2 regions of the Hirschia litorea genome follow, and region 2 is predicted to be linked to the other one. Evidence: predicted binding sites of a transcription regulator. Region 2 holds the regulator's gene; the other holds the start of a gene.

Region 1 (4,981 bases), on a different contig from region 2:
CGCGCAACAAGTCTCGTGAAATATGATCCAGATTCTTATTTTAGCTCCCACACCCATGATGGCGGTGAGGAATTCCTTGTGCTGGAAGGAACTTTTTCCGACGAACATGGCGACTATCCTGCCGGAACATATGTTCGAAACCCTATTGGCTCATCGCACACGCCTTTCACCAAAGACGGGTGTGTTATTTTCGTAAAGCTTCAACAATTTGAACCAAAAGACACGCACCAATTCACGCGCAACACAACGACAGAAACCTTCCTTCCCGGCACAGTTCCCGGACTGACGGTTCTGCCTTTACACAATTTTGAAGGCGAATCCTGTGCTTTAGTACGTTGGGCCCCAAATACAGTTTTCAATGCACACAAACATTGGGGCGGAGAAGAAATTCTCGTGCTGGAGGGCACGTTTTCGGATGAATTTGGTGACTACCCCAAAGGCAGTTGGATACGCAGCCCACATATGTCTCTTCACACTCCTTTCACAAAAGAAGGCTGTCTAATTTATGTAAAGACAGGCCACCTTCCATCCCTATAACCCCTCACCTTCACAACCTAAAAAGGACATCTCATGATCGGTTACACAACACTTGGCGTTAAAGATTTAGACGCTTCTAAGAAATTCTATAGCGCTCTCTTTGACGCTGAAGTTCTTATTGATGCAGGCCGCATTGCAATGATCGGAAAAAACATAGACCAACCTATGATCGCAGTTTGTACACCTTATAATGGTGAAGCACCTGCACCAGGTAATGGTGTAACGGTAGCCTTCCCGGGCGGCTCTAAGGAAGGTGCCAAAGCACTTTACGAGAAAGCAATCAAACTGGGTGCTACATGTGACGGTGCCCCCGGCCAACGCATTGATAACATGTTTTACGGTGCATATGTGAAAGACCTAGACGGCAACAAGCTTTGCTTCTTCGACTTTAGCTAACCCATTTCCCCAGCGCATTTCCAACATGTGCGCTGGGGATTAATCTCACTTGCTAGGCACAGCAGTTTCACGCCGACCAAACGTGGCAAACGACACTTAAAAACAAACACATCCATCCCATAGCGTGAATTCCACGCGAACAGTCCCTATATATAAATGTGTACATCTACCAAAAACAAACATTTGGCGACGCGATAAAAAACGGGCCAACACATTCAGGATGGATATATTCATGGCCAATCGCATTTCCAAAAGACTTGTGACCTTTCATCGTCCCTTCTCTCTTCCTAGCTTGGATCGCACATGGCCAGCTGGCGACTACACAATAGAGACAGAAGAAGAGCAGCAAGATAAGACATCTGACAAAGCTTACCTTCATATAGCTACGATTATGGTCGTACGTCCTGCCGCCGGCCTACGCGGCACCACCCAATTTATTGAGATTGACCCGACAGAATTAGAAGCAGCATTGGCTCTGGATGCAGCTTAAATATATACTCACCTCGTCAAATTTTTCTCACATTATACCCCAAAAATATATTCACTCTCCTGTTGACGTTGGGCGCGGGTGATCTTAGATGCCATACATCGTTAGCAGCCACGCTAGGTGAGTGCTAAAACTCACATATCTAAACTGCCTAACGAAACCAGATTTTTGCAACCTTAATTGAAAGAGGTCTCATTATGGCATTTCGTCCACTTCATGACCGCGTTTTAGTTCGTCGTGTAGAAGAAGTCGCTAAGACTAAAGGCGGGATCATCATCCCAGATACTGCTAAAGAGAAGCCACAAGAAGGTGAAATCGTAGCAGTTGGTAACGGTGTTATTGGTGATGACGGCAACCGCGTTGCACTAGAAGTTAAAACTGGCGACCGCGTTCTTTTCGCAAAATGGGGCGGTACAGAAGTAACTGTCGATGGCGAAGAGCTCATCATCATGAAGGAATCTGACATCATGGGTATCGTTGAGTAAGACGCGCAGCTCTTTGTTTCTAAAGAGCGCCCTACTCAATTTCTCTTTTCAGATTTTCAATTTTTCAAATTAAAGGAATACGAACATGGCTGCTAAGCTAGTACACTTCGGTTCAGAAGCTCGCAACGAAATGCTCGAAGGTGTCGACATTCTTGCAAACGCTGTAAAAGTAACACTTGGCCCTAAAGGCCGTAACGTTGTTATCGACAAATCTTTTGGCGCACCGCGTACAACAAAAGATGGTGTGACAGTTGCTAAAGAAATCGAACTAGAAAACAAGTTCCAAAACATGGGCGCACAAATGGTGCGTGAAGTTGCTTCTAAAGCAAACGATGTTGCTGGTGACGGAACAACAACTGCAACAGTTCTTGCGCAAGCTATCGTTCGCGAAGGCATGAAGCGCGTTGCTGCTGGCATGAACCCAATGGATCTTAAGCGCGGTATCGATAAAGCTGTTGCTGAGGTTGTTACAACTTTGGAATCAAACTCCAAAAAAGTAAAAACTAACGAAGAAATCGCGCAAGTTGGTGCGATCTCTGCGAATGGTGAGCGCGAAATCGGCGACATGATCGCTAAAGCGATGGAAAAAGTCGGTAATGAAGGCGTTATCACTGTTGAAGAAGCTAAGTCTTTGGAAACAGAACTTGATGTCGTTGAAGGTATGCAGTTTGACCGTGGTTACCTATCACCATACTTCATCACTGATGCTGAAAAAATGACTGTGGCTCTTGATGACCCATACATTCTTCTTCACGAGTCAAAACTAACATCACTACAACCAATGCTTCCAATCCTTGAAGCTGTTGTTCAGTCTGGTAAGCCTCTTCTTATCATCGCTGAAGACATTGAAGGTGAAGCACTTGCAACTCTTGTTGTGAACAAACTTCGCGGTGGATTGAAAATCGCTGCTGTTAAAGCTCCTGGTTTCGGTGACCGTCGTAAAGCAATGCTTGAAGACATCTCTGTCCTAACTGGTGGTACAGTGATTTCTGAAGACCTTGGCATCAAACTTGAGAACGTATCTCTTGAAATGCTTGGTACAGCAAAACGCGTTTCTATCACTAAAGACGACACAGTTATCGTTGATGGTGCGGGCGCTAAAGCTGACATCGAAGGCCGCGTTTCACAAATCCGCGCGCAAATCGAAAACACAACATCAGAGTATGACAAAGAAAAACTTCAAGAGCGTCTTGCTAAACTTGCTGGCGGTGTTGCCGTTATCAAAGTTGGTGGTGCAACTGAAGTTGAAGTTAAAGAGCGTAAAGACCGCGTTGATGACGCTCTTAACGCAACTCGTGCTGCTGTTGAAGAAGGTATCGTCCCTGGTGGTGGTACAGCGCTTCTTCGTGCTTCTTCTGCCCTAAAAGTTAAAGGTGCTAATGAAGACGAGCAAGCTGGTATCGACATCGTTACACGCGCACTTCAAGCACCTCTACGCCAAATCGTTCAAAACGCTGGTGTTGAAGGTTCAGTTGTTGTGAACGCAATTCTTGCTGAAAAATCAATCTCTTACGGATTTGACGCTCAAAAAGAAGAATACTGTGACCTTGTGGCTGCTGGTATTATCGACCCAACTAAAGTTGTGCGTTCTTCTCTTCAAAACGCGGCATCTATCGCGTCCTTGATCATCACAACTGAAGCTGCAATCTGTGATGCACCTGTTAAAGATGCACCAGCTGGTGGCGGCATGCCTGACATGGGCGGCATGGGCGGAATGGGTGGCATGGGCGGAATGGGCTTCTAAGCTCAAACCCTCAAGCTTTCCAAAGCTTAGACAAAATATGCGGGCGGCTTTCTTCGGGAGGCCGCCCGTTTTTTATGCAGCTTCAAACGCAAAACACTAAATTCGCAAACCTAAAGAACCCACTGCCTCCAACTCAATCTCTTCGCCTAAATAGATTATACTGCGCGCCCATCCCCATCGACAGTAATGATTAGGTATCATCGCCCTTATAGGGTAAGGTGCACCTTCTTGTATTCGACAATCCAATTTCACCTTCATCATATAATGATAGCTTTGGATAATGCGCCGAGAATTGGCTGTGTATATTAAGTGCACCCTCATGCCGTTCGCCGTTGAAACAATCTTACTTACAATTACGCATATGATTTCAAGGGGTAAACTCCCCCAGAATAGGACCATATATGACCAAGTTAACTTTTGGAGTTATTGGAACTTCAAAAAAGGAAGATGAGCAGCGCGTCCCCATTCACCCCGAACATTTAAACCGACTTCCTGCCGAATACCGCAAACAACTCATCTTTGAAGAAGGTTATGGCGAGCCTTTTGGTATTTCTGATGCCGACATCGCTGCGCAATCTGGTGGAATCACAACCCGCGCAAACATTCTCTCAGATATTGGCAATGTCATCATTGCAAAACCCACTTTGGTTGATCTACAAGATATGCGCGAAGGCGGCATTTTATGGGGCTATCCCCACTGCGCCCAACAACGTGCAATCACACAAACAGCTATTGATCGCAAACTTACCCTGATCGCTTATGAAGATATGTTTGTCTGGAGTCCAACGGGCCAAATGGGCCGCCATACTTTCTACAAAAACAATGAAATGGCTGGTTATTGCGCCGTTATCCACGCCCTCCGCCTGAAAGGCATTGATGGGCATTATGGCAACCAGCGCAAAACGATTATTTTCAGTTTCGGTGCTGTAAGTCGTGGCGCGATTTACGCACTAAAAGCACACGGTTTTAGAGACATCACTATCTGTATTCAGCGCCCAGACCATGAAGTCCGCGAAGAAGTGCTCGATTGCCACTATGTACGCCTGCGCAATAACCCTGATGGTTCTCGCATGACTGTTATCGAACATGACGGCACCGAGCGCCCCTTATCAGAACTCATCAGTGAAGCCGATATTCTTGTAAACGGTTTGCTTCAAGAGCCAGACCACCCTGTCATGTTCATCACTGAAGAAGAAAAAGGCAATATGAAGCCTGGCAGCTTAATCATAGATGTCAGTTGCGATGAAGGCATGGGCTTTTATTTTGCCAAACCGACAAGCTTCAAAAAGCCAATGTTTAAAGTAGAAAAAACAGATTATTACGCTGTTGATC
Region 2 (4,981 bases):
CGCCGCTGAAATAGCAAAAGCTGCAGGGCGTAAAGTTGCTGTGACAATGTCTGACGTGTTTTGCGTCGAACGTCACAGAGACGCGTTTCGTCACCTTGTGAAAAATTATGTAGATCTCGTGTTTGCAAATGAAGAAGAATTGCTTGCGTTGTACGAGACAGATGATTTTGACGCTGCTGTTGATATGTTGAAAGCAGAGACAGAGTTTGCAGCAATCACGCGCTCTTCTAAAGGCTCTGTTGTTGTTGATTCAAAAACACGCATGAATGTTCCCACTAAACCACTTGATAAAGTTGTTGATGCAACTGGAGCAGGGGATGCGTATGCGGGTGGTTTCTTCTTTGGTTTGAGCCAAGGTGTAAACTTAGAAACATGTGCGCGTTTAGGTCATCTTGCAGCGAGTGAAGTGATTTCTCACTATGGTCCACGCCCAGAAGCAAACCTTAGAGAACTCGCTATCGCGGCGGACCTAATTCAGGCATAAATAAACTTCGGTCAGGCGCATTGATGTGTTTGAGATAACGCCAAATCAGATTTATAATGGTGCGATATGAAATGGGATCAATTATCAGATGACTGGTGTCCCGTCGCGCGGGCAACATCGATTGTAGGGGATCGGTGGACGCTTCTGATCGTACGCGATTGTTTTTTAGGTGTTAGCAAGTTTGACGATCTGCAAAAAAACCTTGGCATTACCCGTCACGTCTTGGCGCAGCGATTAAAAAAACTCGTCGCAGCAGGTGTTCTGGAGAAAAAAGAATATCAAACACGCCCTGTACGATATGATTACGTCTTAACTGAGCGCGGTAGACAGCTTGGCCCAGTGCTCGAAGCTTTGCGAGTTTGGGGTAGGGAATATCTCTCAATACGTCGCCAAGCGGGTATAGGTGATACGATTCCAGAATAATTTTGGTTTCACACAAACCGAGTTTATTTTGACTATAAAACAAAACGGCAGAACTTAGATGAGTAAGTTCTGCCGTTTTTCATTTTAGCATCTAAGCTTATTATGCATTTTCGCTTGTATCGGTTTTGGCTTGCGCACCACCACCGGAACTTACCGCTACCATTGCAGCGCGAAGTGTTCTGTCACCAATTTTCCAACCCGATTGGAATGTCTCGGCGACTGTACCACTTGGTTGATCTGAAGGGACTTGTGTAATTGCCTGATGGAAGTTTGGATCAAAGCTTGCGCCTGGAGCAGCATCTACAGCTACAACACCATTACGTGCAAAAGCTGTGTGCAATTCTTTTTGAGTCATTTCGATACCAGCAAGAAGACCTTTACCTTGCTCGGAAAGGTCTGCCTTCGCGTCGTCAGTAATTGTGCTCAATGCACGGGACATATTGTCAGAAACAGACAGAAGATCTGATGCAAATTTCTCAACAGCGTAAATGCGTGACTCAGCGACTTGTTTTTCAGTGCGCTTACGCAAGTTTTCCATATCTGCGAGGTTTCGAACGAGTTGATCTTTTAAGGCATTGCGTTCTGCTTCAAGTTCAGCAATCCGTGCGTCTTTTTCGTCAATCTCAGGTGCAGCTTCACTCGCCGCGGCATCAGCTTGTGCGTTCTCAGCTGCATCTTGCGTGTCGACTGCTTCTGGTTCGTTCTCTGGCGTTTGCGTATCTTCGCTCATCGCTTATCCTCTATTTCTTCGGCCGGTCCGCCATTCAATAATCTACCTACAACTTGCGCCGTATAATCCACCATAGGAATGACGCGTGCATAGTTTAGTCGAGTTGGACCAATAACACCCAACGCTCCTACTACTTTGCGATCAGAATTCATATAGGGTGCGACGATAACACTTGAACCCGAGAGGCTAAAAAGTTTATTTTCTGCACCTATAAACAGGCGAACACCTTCAGCATCACGTGCTTCGTCCAAAACTTTTATAAGACTTTCTGTTTTATCGAGGTATGAGAACAGATCCCTGACCTTATTAATATCTTCTGCTAACTGGTCGTCGCCAAGCAAATTTGCGCGCCCGCGAATAATAAGAGAGCGACCTCGGTCAGGGTCTTCGCCTGTCCAATGTGCAAGGCCGGCTTCGACAAGAGAGCTGGCTGTTTCATCTAATTGTGCTTTTTTATCGCGAATTTCCGTTAAAACGTCTTTCCGCACTTCAGCGAGCGTGCGTCCGCGCATGCGTGCATTTAAATAATTGCTCGCTTCCTGCAATGCGGAAACCGGCATTCCAACTGGGACATTAAGAAGACGGTTTTCAACGTCTTCATCCTCGCTCACAATAATAGCCAATGCTTGGCTGGGGCCGATGGATACGAATTCCACATGTTTAACGGCTGAAGCATTGCTTTTGGGGCTAGCGACAAGGCCGGCACCCCCCACCAAACCAGAGAGCATTTCCGATGCTTCACCTAGAAAATCTTCAGGGGGACGCCCTTGAGCAGCTGAAAGTCTTTGCTGGATACGTCGCTTGTCAGCGGGAGGAAGCTTCATGCGCTTAACTTCCATCAATCCGTCTACAAACAACCGTAGGCCTTGGTGTGTTGGCATTCGCCCAGCAGAGGAGTGCGGGCTGTCGAGTAAACCCAATTCAGCAAGGTCTGCCATTACGTTTCGAATTGAGGCGGGCGAGAGGCTGATGCCGCGTCTGGATATTGTGCGTGAACCTACCGGATCCCCTGTTTCCAGATATGCGTCCACGATCTCGCGGAATATCAACCGTGAGCGTTCATCCATCGCAGATAACGTGGTGTGGGAGGAGGGGTGATCTTTCATGTCTCTATAACAGTAAGAATGGTTCGATTAAGATGCAATGGGAATTCGTTGCATTGCCAAACCATAGAGGTTTCCTGTATCGCAATTACACACATTATACGTAAAACCTACCATATTTTCAAAACCTGATTTCTTGAATTATTGGTGTAGGCTCCTAACAGGATGAGAGACCATGACACAATTTGAACGCCCTTCTAAACGTAGCCCCGAAAATCTCAGAGAGGTAAGTTTGGAAGTAGGTCAATCGCGTTATGCGGAAGGCTCATGTCTCGTCAAGTTCGGTCATACACATGTGCTTTGTACTGCGTCATGGGAAAAAGATGTTCCGCGCTGGATGAAGGGGTCTGGTAAAGGTTGGGTTACAGCCGAATATGGTATGTTGCCTCGCGCAACACACACGCGCGGACGTCGTGAAGCGGCCTCAGGAAAACAGTCAGGTCGTACTCAAGAAATCCAACGCCTTATTGGGCGCGCTTTGCGCTCAGTGACTGATCTTGAAGCGCTTGGTGAAAACCAGATCACGATTGACTGTGATGTAATTCAAGCGGACGGCGGAACACGAACAGCGGCTATCACGGGTGGATATGTCGCGCTTGCTATCGCTTTAAACTACCTCAAAGAAGAAGGCGTTATTGAGACAAGTCCATTGATTGCACAAGCTGCCGCAATATCATGTGGTGTGTATCAAGACGTCCCTGTACTTGACCTAGATTATGCAGAAGACAGCAATGCGATGGTGGATGCTAACTTCATCATGTCTTCAGATGGACGGATTATCGAAGTGCAGGGGACAGGTGAAGAGCGCCCGTTTTCCCGCGATGAATTCCTCGCAATGAGTGATCTTGCTGATGCGGGGTGTAAACAATTGTTCGCGCTACAAAAAGCTGCGATTGAGAGCGTAAAGTAAAGCATAGAAAAGGGGAGCTTATTGGCTCCCCTTTGTTTTAGATTTCACCTAGTTCTTTTTGTTTGCTTTAAAAGCCGAAGCAAGCTTATCAGAGCTCATAATAGTCTTATTTGTTGCATCAATACGTTGTTCAGCTTGGCTGCTGCTTTGAGCGATTTTAACAATGTTCTGTGAGATTTCACGGGTTGCCGCACTTTGTTCGCCAAGGTTTTGCGCTATCTGCCGCGTGAGTTCTGCACCATCAAGAATTTCAGAAGCGGTCGCGCGTACTTTCTCTGTTGCTTCATCACATGCAACGCGTCCATCTTTCACTGCTGTGGAGGAGGCCTGCATAGCTTCAAGAATAGCTTCCACTTCCTCTTGAAGGGAATTGATACGGAGCGAGATATCTTTGGTAGCTTGAGCTGTTTGGTTTGAAAGCTCTTTTACCTCTGACGCCACAACAGCAAATCCACGACCTGCTTCACCAGCACGTGCCGCTTCGATAGTAGCGTTTAGCGCAAGGAGATTGGTTTGGTTTGCGATATCAGATATTGTTTGAACAATATCACCGATCTGTTCAGATGCGCGTGCAAGGCTATCAACGCGCTTAGATGCCGCCCGAACAGACGTATCTACACGTTCCATGTGCTCGGCGGTTAATTGTGTATTTTTTGCACCATCCGACGCAAGATTTGAACAATTATTTAGTGTGGAGGCTGCGTCATCAGATGTGCGTGTGACCGTGCTGATATTGACGTTCATTTCTTCAATTGCAGCTGACATAGACTGAGCAGCCGTGGCAACATTATTGATCTCTTGTTTGGTGATGCCCATGCTTGCGATAATATCTGCTGTATTCGCAGCGTATTTTTCGTTTTGTTCAGCAGCGCTGGCGGCTTTCTCTTGAACGAGTTGGCTAGCCTTTCTAAATGCGGCTGCAATTTCTGGAGGCCCAGTGAAACTAGAAACATCTTCTCCTCTGGCACATGCTCCGATGAGGGGAACGAGTTCAGAAAGCCATGCAGGGGATACAGCTGCGCGTTGCATTTCTTGCACTTGGGCAGAGATTGCATCTTGTTTCTTAAATTTGAGCATAGCTTGAGACACTCCAAAGTGTGAGAATATTAGCTTTGGATCATCGCGCTGAATGGTTAATATACTTTGCGAGATTTCATCTTTTTGATGATTTCAATGCAAATTTGTAATTCTTACTTTAGTTTCCCAAGAAGAAATATAGATGAAAGGGAGAGTTACTTACTCTGCCGCCGTTCGCTGACTTTCGTCATCAGATCCATCAATTGTGTCTTCTTCGTCTTCCCAAATAAGAATATCGCCTGGCTGACAGCCAA

What was found. Region 2 encodes HrcA, which represses chaperone genes, less so after heat shock. Its sites were predicted from a motif close to GTTAGCANTCNNCNNNGNNGANTGCTAAC; they were not measured.
Region 1: a site for HrcA is predicted at 1,524-1,552, ahead of groES (co-chaperone GroES). Genes of this name have one in related genera too.

The regions. Positions count from the first base shown of each region.
Region 1 covers NZ_JBHTBR010000002.1:1,242,207-1,247,187, forward strand. The annotation lists gene ACFQS8_RS05855 (cupin domain-containing protein) at 1-537, shown strand, start outside; gene ACFQS8_RS05860 (VOC family protein) at 571-933, shown strand; gene ACFQS8_RS05865 (hypothetical protein) at 1,166-1,423, shown strand; gene groES (co-chaperone GroES) at 1,618-1,905, shown strand; gene groL (chaperonin GroEL) at 1,991-3,649, shown strand; gene ACFQS8_RS05880 (N(5)-(carboxyethyl)ornithine synthase) at 4,051-4,981, shown strand, end outside.
Region 2 covers NZ_JBHTBR010000005.1:745,579-750,559, forward strand. The annotation lists gene ACFQS8_RS12155 (adenosine kinase) at 1-484, shown strand, start outside; gene ACFQS8_RS12160 (winged helix-turn-helix transcriptional regulator) at 551-907, shown strand; gene grpE (nucleotide exchange factor GrpE) at 1,008-1,637, opposite strand; gene hrcA (heat-inducible transcriptional repressor HrcA) at 1,634-2,743, opposite strand; gene rph (ribonuclease PH) at 2,916-3,650, shown strand; gene ACFQS8_RS12180 (methyl-accepting chemotaxis protein) at 3,699-4,727, opposite strand; gene ACFQS8_RS12185 (helix-turn-helix domain-containing protein) at 4,887-4,981, opposite strand, start outside.